DNA from 3 places in the Pseudarthrobacter scleromae genome. Region 3 is predicted to be linked to each of the others. Evidence: riboswitches for the same ligand, from Rfam matches in the RefSeq annotation. Region 3 holds a riboswitch; each other region holds the start of a gene.
What was found. A riboswitch is a leader RNA that binds a small molecule or an ion and turns the genes downstream of it on or off. The one in region 3 is predicted to bind cyclic di-AMP.

Region 1 (6,069 bases), on a different contig from region 3:
AGCCCAGTCAGCCAGGGAGGTCACTCATGAGTGCAGCTTCAGAAGAAGTGTCAGACGTTACCGCGCATGGCAAGGAGCCCACGCTCAAGAGAGTGCTGGGACCCAAGCTCCTCCTGCTGTTCATCGTGGGGGACATCCTCGGCGCCGGCGTCTACGCGGTGACCGGAACCATGGCCGGCACCGTGGGGGGAATCGTCTGGCTGCCGTTCCTGCTGGCCTTCGTGGTGGCCACGCTCACCGCCTTCTCCTACCTTGAACTGGTTACGCAGTATCCACAGGCGGCGGGCGCCGCGCTGTACACGCATAAGGCGTTCGGGATCCACTTCGTCACCTTCCTGGTGGCTTTTGCGGTCGTCTGCTCCGGAATCACCAGTGCGTCCACCTCTGCGAATGTCCTGGCCCAGAACTTCTTTGGCGGCCTTGAGATCAACGGCTGGATGGGCAACCCCGGTCAGGGCGTGATCACCGCGGTTGCCCTTGGATTCATGATCCTCCTGGCGGCCATCAACTTGCGCGGGGTGGGGGAGAGCGTCAAGTTCAATGTGGTGCTCACGGTGGTGGAGATGGCCGCACTGTGCATTGTGATCGGCGTCGGGTTCTTTGTCATGGCCCAGGGGACCGGAAACCCGGGCGAGATCTTTGTCTTCAACGACTCCCAGGACAAGGGACTCTTCCTGGCCGTCACCGCAGCCACCTCCATCGCGTTTTTTGCCATGGTGGGCTTCGAGGACTCGGTCAACATGGTGGAAGAGACCCAGAGCCCCGAGAAAATCTTTCCCCGCACCATGCTCACCGGCCTGGGCATAGCAGTCCTGCTCTACATGCTGGTGGCGGTGTCCGTGGTGAGCGTCCTCACGCCCACCGAACTCGAGGGCATCCGGGAAGCTGAGGGCGCGGCCCTGCTGGAAGTGGTCCACAAGGGCTCACCGGACTTCCCGATCGACAGGGTCTTTCCCTTCCTGGCAGTCTTCGCAGTCGCCAATACGGCCCTCATCAACATGCTGATGGCCAGCCGGCTGATTTACGGCATGGCCCGCCAGCATGTCCTGCCCCGCCAGCTGGGCAAGGTCCTTCCCGTCCGGCGCACCCCATGGGCGGGAATTGCCTTCTCCACTGTCCTGGCACTGGGCCTCATCCTGTATGTCACCAGTGATCCCGAAAGCAACATTGTGGCGAACCTTTCGGGCACCACCGCCTTCCTGCTGCTGTGCGTTTTCACGGTGGTCAACGTGGCCTGCGTGGTGCTGCGCCGCAAACGGGATCCCCACCGCAAGGTGTTCTTCACGTCCCCGGGCCAGCTTCCGCTCGTTGCCGCCGCCTTGTGCGCATTCCTTGCCGGACCATGGGTGGGCAGGAACATCATCCAGTACCAGATCGCCGGCGGACTGATGGCCATTGGAGTCATCCTGTGGCTTATCACCTGGATGATCAACCGCAGGACAAACGACGGCGATAGGGTTGATTCATGACTGCAGCAGCAGAATCAACTGTCACCTTCGAAGGACTTTTCGCCAGTGAACTCCCGGAACTCGCCGTTCCGTGGCAGGCCGAGGAAGCGCCCGAACCCGGGCTCCTGGTTCTCAACGATGCCCTGGCCGGCGAGCTGGGACTTGCCCCTGAATACCTGAAAACCCCCGAAGGCGTGCGGCTGCTCCTGGGAAACCACGTCCCGGCTGGAGCCATCCCGGTTGCCCAGGCATACGCCGGGCACCAGTTCGGCGGCTACTCACCGCTGCTCGGCGACGGCCGGGCGCTCCTGCTCGGCGAACTGGTGGACGTTGGCGGGCGCCGGCGGGACGTGCATCTCAAAGGCTCCGGCCGCACACCCTTCGCCCGGGCTGGCGACGGCCGCGCCGTCGTCGGCCCCATGCTGCGGGAATACCTTGTGAGCGAGGCAATGCACGCCTTGAACATCCCCACCACCCGGGCCCTTGCCGTTGTGGCCACAGGACGCCCGGTGCGGCGGGACACCATGTTGCCCGGCGCCGTCCTGGCCCGGGTGGCCAGCAGCCATCTCCGGGTGGGCAGCTTCCAATATGCCCGGGCCACGGACAACATGGAGCTCCTCCGCCGGCTGGCGGACCATGCCATCAGCAGGCACTACCCGGACGCAGCCCAAGCTGAACATCCCTACCTGGAACTGTTCGCCTCGGTGGTGGCCGCCCAGGCCGGGCTGGTGGCCCGGTGGATGCTGGTGGGGTTTGTGCACGGCGTCATGAACACGGACAACATGACCATTTCCGGCGAAACCATCGACTACGGCCCCTGCGCCTTCATGGACGCTTTCAATCCCGGGGCCGTGTACAGCTCCATTGACGTCGGCGGCCGCTACGCCTACGCCAACCAGCCGGTGGTGGCTGAGTGGAACCTGGCGCGGCTGGCGGAGGCCATGCTGCCGCTCTTCCACGAGGACCAGGAACAGGCAGTCGCCCCCGCAGTGGAGGCGCTGGGGAAGTTCCGCAGCCAGTACAGCGATGCCTGGTTCAACGGCATGAAGGCAAAGCTTGGCATCAACGGCGGGCCGGCCGGAAGCAAGGAGGGGGACGAGGCATCGGAACTGGTGGACGGGGTGATCGCCCTGCTGAAGGACGGACCTGTCGATTACACACAGTTCTTCCGGAGCCTTGGCCAGGCCGCCAGGGGTGATGCCAGGCCGGCGCGGGGCATGGTCCTGGATCTCGCCGCGTTTGATGCCTGGGCTGGGCGCTGGGCCGGCCTGAAGCCCGACGCCGGGCTGATGGACAGCGTCAACCCGGTGTACATTCCCCGGAACCACCTGGTGGAGGAAGCGCTGGCGGCCGCCACGGAGGGGGATATGGGCCCATTCGACCGTTTCCTGGAAGTGGTGAGGGCCCCGTTCCATGAACGCCCGGGGCTGGAGCGCTACACCGAGGGGCCGCCGGAGGACTTCGGCACCTACCGGACCTTCTGCGGTACCTGACCCGGGGCGGTGCTGGCCTCCGGACGGATCAAGAATGACAACCGTGGAAGCATGACAAAGGCGGCAGCCGGGAGAACCCGGCTGCCGTCTTTATCTGGAGTGGCCTGGCCCTTACGGGCCAGCTGCGCCTGTGTCCGTGGTGACTATGCCACGCGGACGAAGGAAGCGCCGCTGAGCCAGCTGATGGAGTGAACGGCGGTCTGGTTGCCGTTCACGCCGCCGCTGACAACCTGGCCGTCGCCGGCGTAGACGCCCACGTGGCCGGCGGTGATCACCAGGTCACCGGGAGCGGGGGTGCCCACGGTGGTGCCGTACTGGTAGAACTGGCCCGGGGCGAGGTCGCCGACCGACTTGCCGACCGTGCGCAGGGCTTTCTCCACCATGGCGGTGCAGTCCTGGATCTGGCCCACCTGGCCGTAGGCGTTGGCCAGGATGGCTGCTCCGGCGCCGCTGCCCGTGGCTGCAACCGGGGCTGATGCGTAGGACATGTTCATTCCGGTGTTCGCCGGGGTAGTAACAGCAGCGGTCTGGACCGGAGCCGGTGCCGGTGCTGCAGCCGGTGCAACGTAGGCTGCGGCCGGAGCGGCCGGAGCAGATCCCGCGGCGGGAATCTGGATCTGGTCACCGGGGTAGATGATCGTGGAGACGGAAAGCCCGTTGGCTGACAGGACGTCATTCAGGCTGACACCGTGCATCGACGCAATGGCACCAAGGGTGTCGCCCGATACAACCGTGTGGACGTTGCCGGCTGCTGCGGCGGGGGCTGCGACTGCTGCCGCAGGGGCGGCCGAAGCCTGGACGCTAGCGGTCTCGGTGGTGTCCGGACCGTTCACACCGGCGTGGGCCGGGGCGCCGACGCCGAAGGCAATGCCGGAGGCTGCTGCTACGGCCAGAGCCGGACGGCCCAGGGACTTGGCCGAAACAGCCAGCCCTTCGATCGCGATGGAGCGGGCCGGCGTTGCGCGGTGACGGGCAGTGGTGGAATTTTTTGACACAGTTGATCGCCTCTCCCATGCCTGCGGGGTGAGCTGTCGGGTTCGGGTTGGAGATACCCGGCCGGTAACACCTCCGAATGGAACGGACGCGCTATCGACTTAACCCCAAGGCCTTCAAAGGCCGCGGAAACTTGGTTCCCCCGTCCCTGCCAGCTGGAAAGCGTTGGTTCCCGGGTCAGTGGCAGGGCTCGGCATTCTGACGGGGAATGTCCCGTCTGGGAGGGACACTTGAAGACCATAACCCGACTTAGCACCCATTGTCACATTTGGATAACATGCGAGGCGATTCTCTCGGTTTGGCTATCGACTGGATTTCGCGTGCCACAGCGCCCCCGGGGCGAAGTGCAGGCGCGCCGATTTTGCAGGGCAATGATGTTTATCACAAAGCGATAAAGGACGGGCAAAGATCGCCGCTGAACCTTGTCCGGAGGTGGCTGGGGGAGGAGTATGTTCGTCACCCCGAGGAGGCACTGTGACGCAGCTTGGCAAGTATGAGAAGTACCTGATTGAGGAATTCTTTGACGACTACCGGTCCGGCGCGCTGAGCCAGCGGACCTTTACCCGGCGGGTTGCTTTCATTACCGGCAGCATGGCGGCGGCGTCGGCGGCGATGCTGCTGGTGGGTTGTACCCCCAGCGAGGTGCCGCGGAGCACCGACCCCATGCCCACCCCGGAACCGTCCCCGACGTCCCCGACGTCCGCTGCCGGGACTGCGGGGTCGGGAGCGGTGCCCGGGGCTAAAAGCCCGCTCTCTGTCCCTGAGGGTGCGCCAGGATTGACGACGGCGTCCGTCCAGTTTCCGTCCGGCGGCGCCTCCGTCAGTGCCTACCTGGCCAGGCCCGAGCAGGAAGGGCGCGCTCCTGCCGTGTTGATCTGCCATGAGAACCGCGGGCTGACGCCCCACATCGAAGACGTGGCCCGCCGCTTCGCGAAGGAGGGGTATGCCGCCCTGGCGCTTGACCTGCTCAGCCGTGAAGGTGGGACGGCCGGCATGGACCGCGACGCCGTACCCGGCGCCCTCACCCAGGCCGGCGCCCAGCGGCACGTGGCCGACTTTGCGGCAGCACTGGAGTACCTCCAGGCCCAGGACTTCGTGGACGGTGGCCGCGTCGCCATGACCGGCTACTGCTTCGGCGGCGGCATCACCTGGCAGGCGGCCGCCGAACTGGACGGCTTGAAGGCAACTGCGGCGTTCTATGGACCCGCCCCCGACCTGGCCAAAGTACCGGACATCAAGGCGGCCGTATTCGGGGTCTACGCTGAACTCGATCAACGCATCACCGGGCCAATGCCTGCGCTCAAGGATGCGCTGGCAGCCTCCGGTGTTGTCCACCAGCTCACGGTCTACCCCGGCGTGGACCATGCCTTCCATAACGACACCGGCGACCGCTACAACGAAGCCCAGGCGACGGCCGCGTGGAATGACACCCTTGCCTGGTTCGGCCAGCATTTGTAAGAGGCCGGCACTTCTGCCCTTTCCGTCAACGTAACTGCCTTCGGTCCATAACGATGTAGAAACGTCCGCCTTCAACCTGAGGGTGAAGGCGGTAGGCTTCCCGACTATGTGCCGGTTCGTTACCAAACCCAGGGCGCGGCTCGCCGCGGCGCTTCTTTCATTTGCGCTGGTGGGAACCCTATGGCTTACGCCGGCGGGTGCTGCGGAGGTCCCGCCCGGCGATTTCCCGTCCTGGGAGGAGGTGCAGGACGCGAAGGAGAGCGAGGCCAAAAAGACCGCGGAAATTGCCAGGATAGGTGGCTTACTGTCCGCCCTTCAGGACCAGTCCGAGGCCGCAGGCTCCGCCGCGGTGCAGGCAGCAGCGGAGTACGCGGTGACGGACGCGGCTTTGCAGGCTGCATCTGCCAAGGTGGAAGTCCTGGCGGCACAGACCGAGCAGGCTCACTTTGACCTTGTCCAGCACAGGAAAGAGCTCGGTGCGCTGGCGGCCCAGTCATACAAAACCGGCGGTACGAACATGGGGTTCTTTGTTGCCCTCGACGCCGTCCAGAGCAACACCGTGCACGGGCTCAACGTGGTGCAGATCGTGGGGGACAAGACCGCCGCACTCGTGCACAAGGCGTCGGTCGCAGGAAAGATCGCTGCTGCGCTGGCGGCCCAGGAACAGGCTGCGAAGG
Region 2 (6,069 bases), on a different contig from region 3:
CGGGATAGATCCCCACCACGTCCTTCAGGGAGCCCACCGGGAGGTAGTGGCGCTGTTTTGCCGCAGGTTCCGGGGTGCCATGGGGAGGGTCGGCACGGTGCACCAGCGCCAGGTCCTGCAGAGAGTGCAGGATCCGTTCAACCGCGGCCCCCGACGAGCCCGGAATCATTTTGCGGAGTCCAGCCGCCGAGGCGCTGTGCCCGGTGTCCGTATTGGTGCACAGGTGCAGTGTCTCGAGGACCTGCATCTGCGGCCTGTTGAGCCGTTCCAGCGCACGCTGCACGCTGAGCCTGGCGCTGGCCCGCGCCGCGAGGGCGCCGAAGTCGGGGACGGGGGGAGAGATGAGGTCCGGCCGGGCGTCGAACAGCGCACGCAGTGAATCGTCGCTGCGTGCCTCCAGCTCCTTGCTCAACGCGCGAATGAGGGACATCAGTCCAACGTTACCGCCGGTCCGGCTTTCCTGCCCGGCGCCGCCCGGCAACGCTGTCCAGAACCAGGAAAAGCATCAGGAGGAACGCGACCGGCAGGCCGTACAGCGCCGAGTACGTGACCCAGGCGGGGGCCACTGACCCGGCGAAGGCCAAGGCCATCACGGTGCCTACTGCCACCAGGGAGAACACGGCGACAGCTGCGGCGAGGATCATCAGGGTACGCCGGTAACGCGAGGGTGTCATGGACGCAACGCTACAGCTCCGGCACCCTCCGGCGTGAACGCTGCTGTACGGAGCCCCGGAATGCCTCCGCAAGGCACGTAAAAGCAGGAATAGGGCGGTGGGCAGGATAACCTTGGGGGATAGACCAACACGGCCTGCAGCCGCCATACCCTAAACCCGCACAGCAATGCGGATGCGGTGGCGGGCGGCCGTGTCAGAAGACGCTGAACGAAGAAGGTTGATTACGTGCCTACCGGCAAGGTCAAGTGGTATGACAAGGACAAGGGCTTTGGTTTCCTCGCGGGCGAGGACGGCCAGGAGGTATTCCTGCCCAAATCGTCGCTGCCCGAGGGCGTAACAGAGCTTAAGGCCGGCACCCGGGTTGAGTTCGGTGTTGCTGACGGCCGGAAGGGTGCCCAGGCGCTTGGCCTGCGCGTGCTGGACAAGACGCCTTCCATCGCCAAGGCAAAGCGGCCCAGTGCAAAGGACCTTGCCCCCCTTGTCCAGGATCTGGTGACTGTCCTGGACAACCTGTCCGGAACGCTCTCGGCAGGCAAGTACCCGGAAGGCAACAAGGGCAAGGCCATCGCCGCTGCCCTGCGTAAGGTTGCCGACGAGCTGGACGTTTAGGCACTGATGATCCCGGAAGCTGAACAGCCGGTCCCGGCCCCGCCGGAACAGGACATGCCGGAACAGGACAGCACGACGGCGGGTGGCGCGGCCGCTGCCGGCCCCGCCGCTGCGGGGGCGAAGGCTCCGTCCAAGCGCCGCGCGGGTGTCCCGGTATGGCGGACAGGGAAGCCGGATGCCTTCCTCGCCGCCGCCGTGGACGCGGCGCGTGCTGCTGTGGAGGAAATCACGCCCGCACCAACCGTTGGCCGCCATCTGGCGGCCAAAAGCGAAGGCGACCGCCTGGTGACGCACCTGTTTGAATCCAGGCTGCCTGGCTACCTGGGCTGGCAGTGGTACGCGGTGCTGACCCGCAACTCCCGCTCAAAGGTGGTCACCGTCAGCGAGCTCGGCCTGTTGCCGTCGGAAGATGCGATCCTCGCCCCGGAATGGGTGCCGTGGGCTGAACGCGTCCGGCCCGAGGATGAGCAGGACCAGGAGCCGGAGCAGGTCCGGGCAGGGGAACCGGAAGTCGGCGCGCAGGAAGCTGCGCCCGCGGAAGGCGAAGCCGATGACGACGGCCAGGATGCCGTATCAGAGCCCGCCGTTTCAGAGCCCGCCGTCGACGCCCCCGGTGGTGCCTCTCTTCCGCCCGCTCAGCCCGCGGAAGACGATGCCGTCACGCCTTAAGGCAAGCTGCGCGCCAAGGAACGCTTCCCACGACATACACAAAGGCGCCGCCCGGAACTAACCCCGGGCGGCGCCGTCGTAAGTTAACGCTCTTTGCTTCTGGGTGCGCTGCTTTTGGGACCACGGAGCCGCAGCGCGGACTGCTGCTGGAGCCCGCTACTTGCGCAGCTTGCCCACCACGAAGTCGATGCTGGCCAGCAGCGCGGAAACGTCGTCCGGTTCGATGGCCACGAACGTGGCGATGCGCAGCTGGTTGCGGCCGAGCTTTCGGTAGGGCTCGGTGTCCACGACGCCGTTGGCCCGCAGCACCTTTGCCACCACGGCTGCGTCCACTGACTCGTCAAAGTCGATGGTGGCGATGACGTTGGAGCGCTCATCCGGGTTGGTGACGAACGGGGTGGCGAACTCGGAAGATTCCGCCCAGCCGTAGATGCGGCCGGCGGAATCCGCGGTGCGTGCGGAGGCAAAATCCAGGCCGCCGTTCGCGTTCAGCCACTGCACCTGGGCATTCAGGGTCACCAGGGTGGACAACGACGGTGTGTTGTACGTCTGGTTCAGCCGCGAGTTGTCGATTGCGGTCTGCAGGTCGAGGAAATCCGGGATCCAGCGGTCGGTCGCCTTGATGCGGGCCGCGCGGTCCAGGGCGGCGGGGGAGAACAGGCCCAGCCAGAGTCCGCCGTCGGAGGCGAAGTTTTTCTGCGGGGCGAAGTAGTAGACGTCGCTCTCCGCCACGTCCACGTCAAGGCCGCCGGCGGCTGATGTTGCGTCAACCAGCACCAGCGCGCCCTCGTCCGCACCTGCGACGCGCCTCACGGGGGCGGAGACGCCCGTGGAGGTCTCGTTCTGCGGCCATGCGTAGACATCAACGCCCGCTTCGGCCTGCGCGGCCGGGCGGGTACCTGGTTCGGACTTGATGATGGAGGAGGCAGCCAGGAAGGGCGCCTTGTTGGTGGCGGCCGCAAACTTGGACCCGAACTCACCGAACGAGAGGTGCTGGGCCTTCTGCTCCACCAGGCCGAAGCTGGCGATGTCCCAGAACGCAGTGGAACCGCCGACGCCGAGGACCACCTCATAGCCCTCGGGTGCCCGGAAGAACTGGCTGAGGCCCTCGCGCACCGACCCCACCAGGTTCTTTACCGGAGCCTGCCGGTGCGAGGTTCCCAGGATGGTTTTCGACGCAGCGGAAAGCGCGTCGATCTGCTCCTGCCGGACCTTTGACGGTCCGGCGCCGAACCGTCCGTCCTTGGGCAGGAGGTCGGCGGGAATAGTGATGCTGTTTTCGCTCACAGGTGCTCCAATTTCGGCGTGGACGCGGCTGGGGTCCGGACGGGTGGTTGCTTGGCGGACAGTCGGCTGTGACTGCAACTCCGGCCCTCCTCATTCTGCCTGAACCGGCGTTGGGGCGGGAACCGGCACCGTCATAGTCCAGACATTGAGACGGCCTGTTGTGACGGCCGCCAACTATTCGGACAAAGTCAAAATAGGCTAAGCTTTCCAACGGACTACGTCGCGCGGAAGGCGATACGGTGGGACAACGCAAGGTACTGCGCTCGAGGAGCTGAGCTGGATGACGGATCTGATCGACACTACGGAGATGTACCTTCGGACCATCTTGGAGCTTGAGGAAGAGAACATCGTGGCCCTCCGCGCCCGGATCGCCGAACGCCTGCGCCACTCAGGGCCCACGGTCTCCCAGACCATTGGCAGGATGGAGCGGGACGGCCTGGTGGTGGTCTCGGGCGACCGGCACCTCGAACTCACCGAAGTTGGCCGGAAGCGCGCTACCGAAGTGATGCGGAAGCACCGGCTGGCTGAGCGGCTGCTGGCAGACGTGATCGGCCTGGACTGGGCCTACGTCCATGACGAGGCCTGCCGCTGGGAGCACGTCATGAGCGAACGCGTGGAACGGCGCATCTACGAGCTGCTTGACCACCCAACGGAGTCCCCGTACGGCAACCCCATCCCCGGCCTGGCTGCCCTCGGCGGCCAGGCATCACAGGGCTTCGCCGACGGGGCCATCAGCCTGCTGGAAGCAATGAAGTCCTATGGCCCGGCGTCCGAGGTAACCGTAAGCCGCCTGGCTGAGCCAATCCAGGTGGAACCGGAACTGCTGGTCCAGCTGGACGAGGGCGGAATCCGCCCCGGGGCCGCAGTCTCGCTGGAGCGGGTGGGAGACTACATTTCGGTCCGCGTGCCCGGCATAGAGGGCGCCCTGGAGCTGCCGCCGGAAGTGGCGGCCCACGTCTTCGTTGCCATCCGGTAAACGTGCGTTCTACCCCGGTTGGGGCAGAAGAGGCAAAGATAACGGAATTGTTACTTTGGGACTTCTGGCCCTATAGTTAAAACCCAAGCGTAGATACTAAAGCGTTACCTGATCCGGAGCCGAGCTCTGCCAGCGGATCAGGTGCACGAGTCATTACTGGCAGAGGTGGGGGAACCACAACCGGCAGACGGGGGACTGCCTTGGGGTGAAGTCCGTCAGCAGCAAGCCTCTTCCAGCGTTGGATCCTTCCGGGGATACCTCTGTGCCGAGCTTGCCCAGGCGGACCGGGTCTGTGAACTCTCTGACCCGAATCCGACAGCTAACTTCGCAGGCTTTCCAGAGAGGAACCCTTCTTGTCCATGCAGACCCCCAAGGGGCGCCGCCGCGCGGCCGCCCCCGTTTCAACGCCGCGCGTTGTCGAGGTCATCACCACGGAACGCCCCCGCGATCCGCACCGTGATGCACGCCGCCGTCGAGGACCCTTCCGGCAAATCACGGAATTTGCCTCCGCCAGCGGGATCGGCCAGAAGGCCGGAATCGCGCTGGCCGCCACCGGGCTGGTGTTGACCGTGACCGTTCCGGCAACCAGCCCCGTCATGGCTACAGACAATGCCGGCAGCGTTACCCCGGTGGCAGCTTCGGCTGTCACACCGCAGCCGCAGGTATCGGCCGAGGCCGGCGCACAGATCGACTTCAGCCGCTCTGCCGTGGTGACCCAGGCCGATCCCGACGGCAAACTGAAGCAGCTGCTCAGCGCGCAGTCCGCAGGTTCCGTGTCCCGCGCAGCATCTGCCGGAAGCCTCGGAGCCCCTTTGGCCGCGCTGTCCACTGCTTCCCCGTTCGGTTACCGGGTCAGCCCGATCACCGGCGGCTCTGGTGACTTCCACCGCGGCCAGGACTACGTGGCCCAGTGCGGCACCTCGGTCCTTGCAGCAGCCACCGGCACCGTGACGTTCGTGGGCTGGCACCAGTATGGTGGCGGAAACCGGGTTGTCGTGGACCACGGCAACGGCCTGGAAACCACGTACAACCACCTCTCCTCCTTCAGCGTCGCCGAGGGCCAGACGGTCTCCCGCGGCGATGTCCTGGCGCTCAGTGGCACCACAGGTGCTTCAACAGGCTGCCACCTCCACTTCGAGGTCCAGGTCAACGGCGAAGTCGTCGATCCCACCGGCTGGCTGTAGTCAAATGATGGTTCACTCTCGAATCATCGTGACCTGCCGTGACCTGAATGTGACATTCAACGAAAACTGCTGTACCGTCTAACTCGCGTCAACTTTTCCGAAGTTGACGCTCTTGTGCGGATTGCCTAGCTCTGCCACCGCTCAAGGTCCGTTCGCATTTCATCGTCTGGCAGGGGCGGGGGAACCAATTTTGGTCTTTGCTTCAGCGAAGGCCTTGGGGTTAAGTCGCAAAGCTTCCTTGGAAGCGGTGTGGCCGGGTGACTCCCATCCGAATCCGACAGCTCACCTCGCAGGCATTGGGAGAGGCTACCTTCGTGTCTTCACGCCATCATTCTGCGCGCCACCGTGCGCAATCGGTTCGTACCAACCCCTTGGGCACCGTGTCCAAGGCTGTTAGTGCCAATGCCGGGACAGTAGGTCGCCAGGCTGCAGTTATCGCAGCCGCTTCCGGTCTCATCCTCAGCATGGGCCTGCCTGCCAACGCCGCGGACACCACCGCCGGCGTATCCGCTTCCACCGAGTCCGGGTCTGCCCAGTCTGCCCTCGCGGTGACCGCAGCACCCACCGCCACCGTCTCCTTCGAGCGTCCCGTGGTGAAGACCACCGCCGCTCCGAAGCCGGCACCGGTGCGGGCACAGTCGACCGAATCCGAGAGCCGGACTGCTTCCGG
Region 3 (6,069 bases):
CCAGGCACTTCGGCACTGGCTGGAAGATGCCGGGACCCGGGATGCCTGGCGGGCACGGGCGCTGGAAGCAAGAGGAGCCCTGCCGGGCTGGGAACAGCCGGCGGCCCACGTGCTGGCCGCAATCAGGGGATGACGCTGACAGCCTGGGCGTGAATCAGAGCCGCGAGCGGTGCCCGGCGAAGAACTCACGCAGCAAGGCGGCGCACTCGGCCTCGCGCACGCCCGGATACACCTCAACCCAGTGGTTCAGGCGCCTCTCGCGGAGCACATCGAACACCGACCCCGCAGCTCCTGCTTTCTCATCCCAGGCACCGAAGACCACCCGGGGGATTCGTGCCAGGACAATCGCTCCGGCGCACATGGCACAGGGTTCGAGGGTGACCACCAGTGTGCAGTCGGCGAGCCGCCAGCCGTCTCCGCTGCCGCCGTCGAGCAGGGAAACCTGGCGCAGCCGTTCCGCCGCCTCGCGGATGGCAACTACCTCGGCATGGGCGGTGGGGTCTCCAAGCTCTTCCCGCTGGTTCCGCCCGGAACCCAGCACTGCGCCGTCGGGCCCAATGACCACGGCCCCGATGGGCACGTCCTCGGTGTCGAGGGCGCGATGGGCCTCGGCGAGGGCGAGGCCCATCCACGCGTGGTGTTTCTTATCTGCGGAGACCATGGCTCAATGATAGTTTCGAAGGATACCCAGAGCCCGTGACGCACATCCGCCGGGAGGCACAGTGAGCACAGTCCGAGACCGTGTGGACAAGTGGATCAAGCCGTACGCCGCCTTGTGGCTGACCATGATCATCGGCGGATCGCTGGTGATTACCCTGGCGCTCCTCGGCGCCGAGGTCTACTCGGACGTCGTGGACGAGGAAGGCCTGGCGAGCCTTGATATTCCTGCGCTGGAATACTCGCAGTCGTTGCGGAACCCCGAGGTAGACGCCTTCGCCACGGGCTTCACCAACGTCGGCGGCGGGATCGGCATGCCCATCCTGGCGAGCATCCTTACCGCCTGGCTGACCTTCCTGAGCAGGACGTGGCGGCCCATTGTTCTGGTGGGCGGGGCAGCCCTGGTCTCCACCCTGGCCACCACCCTGGGCAAGCGGCTTGTCGGCAGGACCCGTCCGGACCACTCCGAGGCCGTCCCGCCCTTCGAGACCTCGCCGTCCTTTCCCAGCGGCCACACCCTGAACACCACCGTGGTGATAGGCGTCCTGATCTACCTCATGTGCCTGCAGTTCCAGGTGCTCTGGGCCAGGATTGCGGCCATCACGGTGGGGACGATCTTCATCGTCGCCATGGGTTTGAGCCGGGTCTTCCTGGGACACCACTGGATGACGGACGTCATGGCGGGCTGGTTCCTGGGGCTGGCGTGGGTGGGCATCGTGATCCTGGCCCACAGGCTGTTCCATGTGATGCGGCGGCGTGAACACGCAGGCCCGGCGCCCACCTTCGAACATCCGGTCCTGCGCGAGGACCACTCCGGAGTCGAGGAAAGCACCACCGGTACCGCCCCGAAGGAGAACGACGGCGGTGCCCCGCCGAGGGTCGACGACGGCGCTTCCCAGTCGGGAACGGGCAGCGGGCGGCAGGGGAGCGGCCCGGCGGCCGGGTGATAGTTTTGACCCATGCGCACTCTCGTTGTGGACCACCCGCTGGTCGCCCATAAGCTCACCGTCCTGCGGGACAAGAACACTCCGTCCCCGGTTTTCCGGCAGCTGACGGAGGAGCTGGTGACCCTCCTTGCCTACGAGGCCACGCGAGAAGTCCGCACCGAGCCCGTCACCATCGAAACTCCTGTCAGCACGACCGTGGGCACCGCGTTCACCAAGCCCACCCCGCTGGTGGTCCCCATCCTTCGTGCAGGCCTCGGCATGCTGGAGGGCATGACCAAGCTGGTCCCAACCGCTGAAGTGGGCTTCCTGGGCATGGCCCGTGACGAGGAAACCCTGGACATCATCACCTACGCCGAGCGACTCCCCGAGGATCTCACCGACCGGCAGATCTTCGTGCTGGATCCCATGCTTGCCACCGGCGGAACACTGCGCGAAGCCATCAAGTTCCTGTTCAAGCGTGGCGCCTCGGACGTCACGTGCATCTGCCTGCTCGCCGCGCCGGAGGGCCTGGCCAAGCTGGAGGAAGAACTCTCCGGCGCAAACGTCACCATCGTCCTGGCATCCATCGACGAGAAGCTCAACGAGAAGTCCTACATCGTTCCGGGCCTGGGAGACGCAGGCGACCGCCTGTACGGCATCGCAGGCTAGGACTCAAGCCTTTCCCGCTTCCCGCCGCAAGGCTTAGCCTGTGCGCATGGACTGGAAACTGGAACTCGTTTTTGTGCCCGTGTCTGATGTGGACCGGGCCAAGGACTTCTACGTCAACAAGGTGGGCTTCAACGCCGATTTCGACGCGCGGCCCAGCGACTCCATCAGGTTCGTGCAGCTGACCCCGCCAGGGTCTGCCTGCTCCATCTGCATAGGGGAAGGGCTCACGGATGCGCCGCCCGGCACAGGCTCAAACCTGCAGCTCGTGGTCAATGACATCCAGGCCGCCCATGCGCAGCTGAAGGCCAACGGGGTGGACGTCAGCGATGTGGACGTGCAGGACTGGGGCCATTTTGTGTACTTCGCCGATCCTGACGGGAACCGGTGGGCGGTCCAGTACATCCCGGGCCGGGACGCGCTGGACCGCGAGGGGAAAGCTGCTTCGGTTTAGTACCAGTTGTTGGCGTAGTGGAAGTTCAGTGCTCCACACGGCGACTGGTAGCGCTCCTGGATGTAGTTCAGGCCCCAATTGATCTGCGTACGGTAATTGGTGCGGTAGTCGGCGCCCGCGCTGGCCATCTTTTCGGCAGGCAGGGACTGCACAATGCCATAGGCGCCGCTGCTCGGGTTGGTGGCCGTGGTGGTCCAGTCCGATTCCTTGGTCCACAGGGTCTGCAGGCACTGCATCTGGTCCGCGGCCCAGCCGTAGGAGGCCAGCTGGCCGGCGGCGTAAGCCTGTGCCCCTGCGGGGTCGTTGACCGCGACGACGGGTGCAGGCTCCGGAGCGGGGGCAGGCGCAGGTGCGGGTTCAGGCTCCGGGGCCGGCGCGGGTGCAGGCTCGGGAGCGGGAGCAGGGGCCGGTTCGGCTGCCTGCGGGACCACGTTGATCGGCTCAGCCGCAGGAGCGGGGGCCGGGTTCGCCTGGATTTCGCTCTTTTCGATGCTCAGCTTCGACTGTGCCTCAGCCGCCTGAGTCTCCGTGGCTGCCACCTGCACTGCGGTGTCGGTAGCCTGGCCCGCGGCTCCAACACCTACAAGAAGGGCGCCGGACGCTGCGAGGATCGCAGCGCGCTGGCCGAAGGACGGAGTTTTGCCTGACGTGCGCGGGGCACCGGCTTCAGAGCCTGGTTTCGGGCGTGCTTTAGTAAGGAACTTAGACATGATGGATCGCCTCTCACACCTGCGGAGTTAGCTGTCGGGTTCGGATGAGGGCATCCGGCCACACGGAAAGATCACGTGCTGGCTTAACCCCAAGGGCAGTTGAGTGCCCGGGACTGTTGGGTCCCCCGCCTCTGCCTATGCTCAAGCGGAATCCGGGAAGCGGCAGAGCTTGGCGTCATCCGGATATGCGGCCCGAACGGGAACCGCACCCAATCGACGGTACAGGAGAGCAGCGCTTAAGTCACATTTTGGTAACAGGGATCACGCTGACGGCGCGCCGTCTTGCGTCTCTCCGTGCGCAAGCGGGAGCTGAAGCGCGAACTGGGTGCGGCCGGGCTGTGATGTCACCGTGACCTTGCCCCCGTGGGCCTCAACAATGGATTCCACGATGGACAGCCCCAGGCCGCTGGTTCCTTCAGTGCCGGATACGCCAGGCCCGCTGGCCTTGCCTGTCCGGGCTGCGTCTGCGCGGGCGAAGCGTGCGAAGACCTGGTCCACGAACTCCGGCGGAATGCCCCCGCCGTCGTCCGTTACCGTTACCACCGCGGCACCCTCCGGCGTCTTCCCCACCCCGGTGACCACGGTGGTCCCCGGCGGCGTGTGCTTGCGCGCGTTGGACAGCAGGTTCATCAGCACCTGCCGCAGCTGGGACGGGTCCCCTTCCACCACAACAGGCTCGTCGGGGAGCTCCAGCCGCCAGGTGTGCCCGGGCGCCATGACCTTTTCATCACTGACGCCTTCCACCACCAGCTGGTTCAGGTCCACCTCGCTGAGCTTCAAAGGCTGGCCCTCATCCAGCCGCGCCAGCAGCAGCAGGTCCTCCACCAGTGCAGTCATCCGCTGGGACTGGCTTTGCACCCTGGCCAGCGACTTCTCCCCGTCAGGAGTGAAGTGTTCCGTCATCCGCATCAGTTCCGTATAGCCGCGGATGGCCGTCAGCGGCGTGCGGAGCTCATGGGAAGCGTCCGCCACGAACTGCCGGACCTTGGTTTCGCTCTTCTGCCGTGCCTGCAGCGCGTTGGTCACATTGTCCAGCATCAGGTTCAGCGCGTGGCCCACGCTGCCCACCTCCGTTGCGGGATTGGAGTTCGACGGCGGCACGCGCACCGCAAGCGCCACCTCGCCGGCATCCAGCGGCAGCTTTGAAACGCGGGTGGCAACCTCCGAGAGCTGCTCAAGGGGCTTCATGGTGCGGCGGATCAGTACGGTTCCCACCAGGCCGATCAGGAGAAGGCCGCCCAGTGAGACGAAAACGAACGTCCACACCAGGGACGCGAGCGTACTCTCCTTGGCGGCCAGGGGGAGTCCTGTCACCAGGACGTCACCAAAGTTGGTCTGGATGGCCACCAGCCGGTAGTCGCCGGTGGACAGCGTCCTGTCCACCGGCTGCACGTTGGCTGGCAGGGCCAGCAGGACCTGTTTGTCCTCCGTGGACAAGGGGGAGCGCGTCGTATTCGAGGTGAGGAAACCGCCGCTGTTGACCTGGCCGTTGAGGATCCGGGCGTTAAGGGTTCCGACGCTCTGGCCGCGGGCGTCCAGGGGATCCCGGCCGTTAAAGCCGCCCGAGGGAGGGCGGCCGGGATCGTTGGAACGGGCTGCGGCCTGGCTTAGCTGCTCATCGAGTTGCCGGGTGAGGAACGCGTCCATCGAGGCATAGCTCGCCACGCCAACCGCCCCGCAAATGGCGATCAGCAGGGTCATGGCCAGGAGGACAATGCGGGTCCGCAGGTGCCAGGTGCCGGGCTTCAGCCAGCTCCGGGGCTGCGGCTCCGTATTGTGCGCGGACGCCATCGCTTTCCTACTCCGCCGGCTTGATGACGTACCCGGCGCCCCGCACGGTGTGGATCATCGGCGGGTGGACGGCGTCCACCTTTTTGCGCAGGTAGGAAATGTAGAGTTCCACGATGTTGGCCTGGCCGCCGAAGTCGTAGTTCCAGACCCGGTCCAGGATCTGCGCTTTGCTGATGACGCGTTTGGGGTTTTCCATGAGGTAGCGGAGCAGCTCGAACTGGGTGGCCGTCAGCTGGAGCTCTTCCCCGGCGCGGGTCACCTCACGGGTGTCAACGTTGAGGACCAGGTCTCCCACCACCAGGTCGGCGGTGTCCATCGCGGCCACGCCCGACCGCTGGACCAGGCGGTGCAGGCGGAGCAGGACCTCCTCCATGCTGAACGGCTTGGTGACGTAGTCGTCCCCGCCGGCCGCGAGGCCAACGATCCGGTCCTGGACTGCATCCTTGGCAGTGAGGAACAAAGCGGGAACCTCGGGCGCGAAGGCGCGGATCCTGCCCAGGACCTCGACGCCGTCGAAACCGGGGATCATGACGTCCAGGACCAGCACATCCGGGCGGAAGTCCTTGGCCATTTTCACTGCCCCGGGACCGTCGGCGGCAACTGCCACGGACCAGCCTGCCATGCGCAGCCCCATGCTCATGAGCTCGGAAAGACTCGGCTCGTCATCCACCACCAGTGCCCTGATGGGGGAGCCGTCCGGATGAGTGAGCGTGGGGAGGTTGTTTGTCATGGAGTGGGAGGTGGCCATGGAACAACTCTCCGATCAATGGTTTAAGCCCGGCTATGCCGTTCCTGTGCGCAAGCTGTGAATCCCAGCCTAGCGAGCTGGGCCGGCGGAGGGTTCCAAGGGTGCAGGTTGAGCGCT

Region 1: linked by a shared signal. The riboswitch ahead of IEX33_RS08935 (C40 family peptidase) and the one ahead of IEX33_RS18770 (aggregation-promoting factor C-terminal-like domain-containing protein) in region 3 are both predicted to bind cyclic di-AMP.
Region 2: linked by a shared signal. The riboswitch ahead of IEX33_RS18265 (M23 family metallopeptidase) and the one ahead of IEX33_RS18770 (aggregation-promoting factor C-terminal-like domain-containing protein) in region 3 are both predicted to bind cyclic di-AMP.

Annotation. Positions count from the first base shown of each region.
Region 1 is NZ_BMKV01000003.1:177,524-183,592, forward strand. It holds gene IEX33_RS08920 (ribonuclease Z) at 1-30, shown strand, start outside; gene IEX33_RS08925 (APC family permease) at 27-1,469, shown strand; gene IEX33_RS08930 (protein adenylyltransferase SelO) at 1,466-2,941, shown strand; gene IEX33_RS08935 (C40 family peptidase) at 3,085-3,936, opposite strand; cyclic di-AMP (ydaO/yuaA leader) riboswitch at 3,940-4,109, opposite strand; gene IEX33_RS08940 (dienelactone hydrolase family protein) at 4,409-5,392, shown strand; gene IEX33_RS08945 (aggregation-promoting factor C-terminal-like domain-containing protein) at 5,562-6,069, shown strand, end outside.
Region 2 is NZ_BMKV01000009.1:47,476-53,544, forward strand. It holds gene IEX33_RS18235 (helicase-associated domain-containing protein) at 1-430, opposite strand, end outside; gene IEX33_RS18240 (hypothetical protein) at 441-674, opposite strand; gene IEX33_RS18245 (cold-shock protein) at 900-1,283, shown strand; gene IEX33_RS18250 (DUF3027 domain-containing protein) at 1,290-1,952, shown strand; gene serC (phosphoserine transaminase) at 2,109-3,239, opposite strand; gene IEX33_RS18260 (metal-dependent transcriptional regulator) at 3,520-4,215, shown strand; cyclic di-AMP (ydaO/yuaA leader) riboswitch at 4,348-4,564, shown strand; gene IEX33_RS18265 (M23 family metallopeptidase) at 4,575-5,399, shown strand; cyclic di-AMP (ydaO/yuaA leader) riboswitch at 5,536-5,709, shown strand; gene IEX33_RS18270 (C40 family peptidase) at 5,780-6,069, shown strand, end outside.
Region 3 is NZ_BMKV01000010.1:69,787-75,855, reverse strand. It holds gene IEX33_RS18795 (glycosyltransferase family 4 protein) at 1-133, shown strand, start outside; gene tadA (tRNA adenosine(34) deaminase TadA) at 155-661, opposite strand; gene IEX33_RS18785 (phosphatase PAP2 family protein) at 723-1,604, shown strand; gene upp (uracil phosphoribosyltransferase) at 1,617-2,252, shown strand; gene IEX33_RS18775 (glyoxalase superfamily protein) at 2,299-2,703, shown strand; gene IEX33_RS18770 (aggregation-promoting factor C-terminal-like domain-containing protein) at 2,700-3,413, opposite strand; cyclic di-AMP (ydaO/yuaA leader) riboswitch at 3,419-3,581, opposite strand; gene IEX33_RS18765 (sensor histidine kinase) at 3,675-5,204, opposite strand; gene IEX33_RS18760 (response regulator transcription factor) at 5,212-5,952, opposite strand.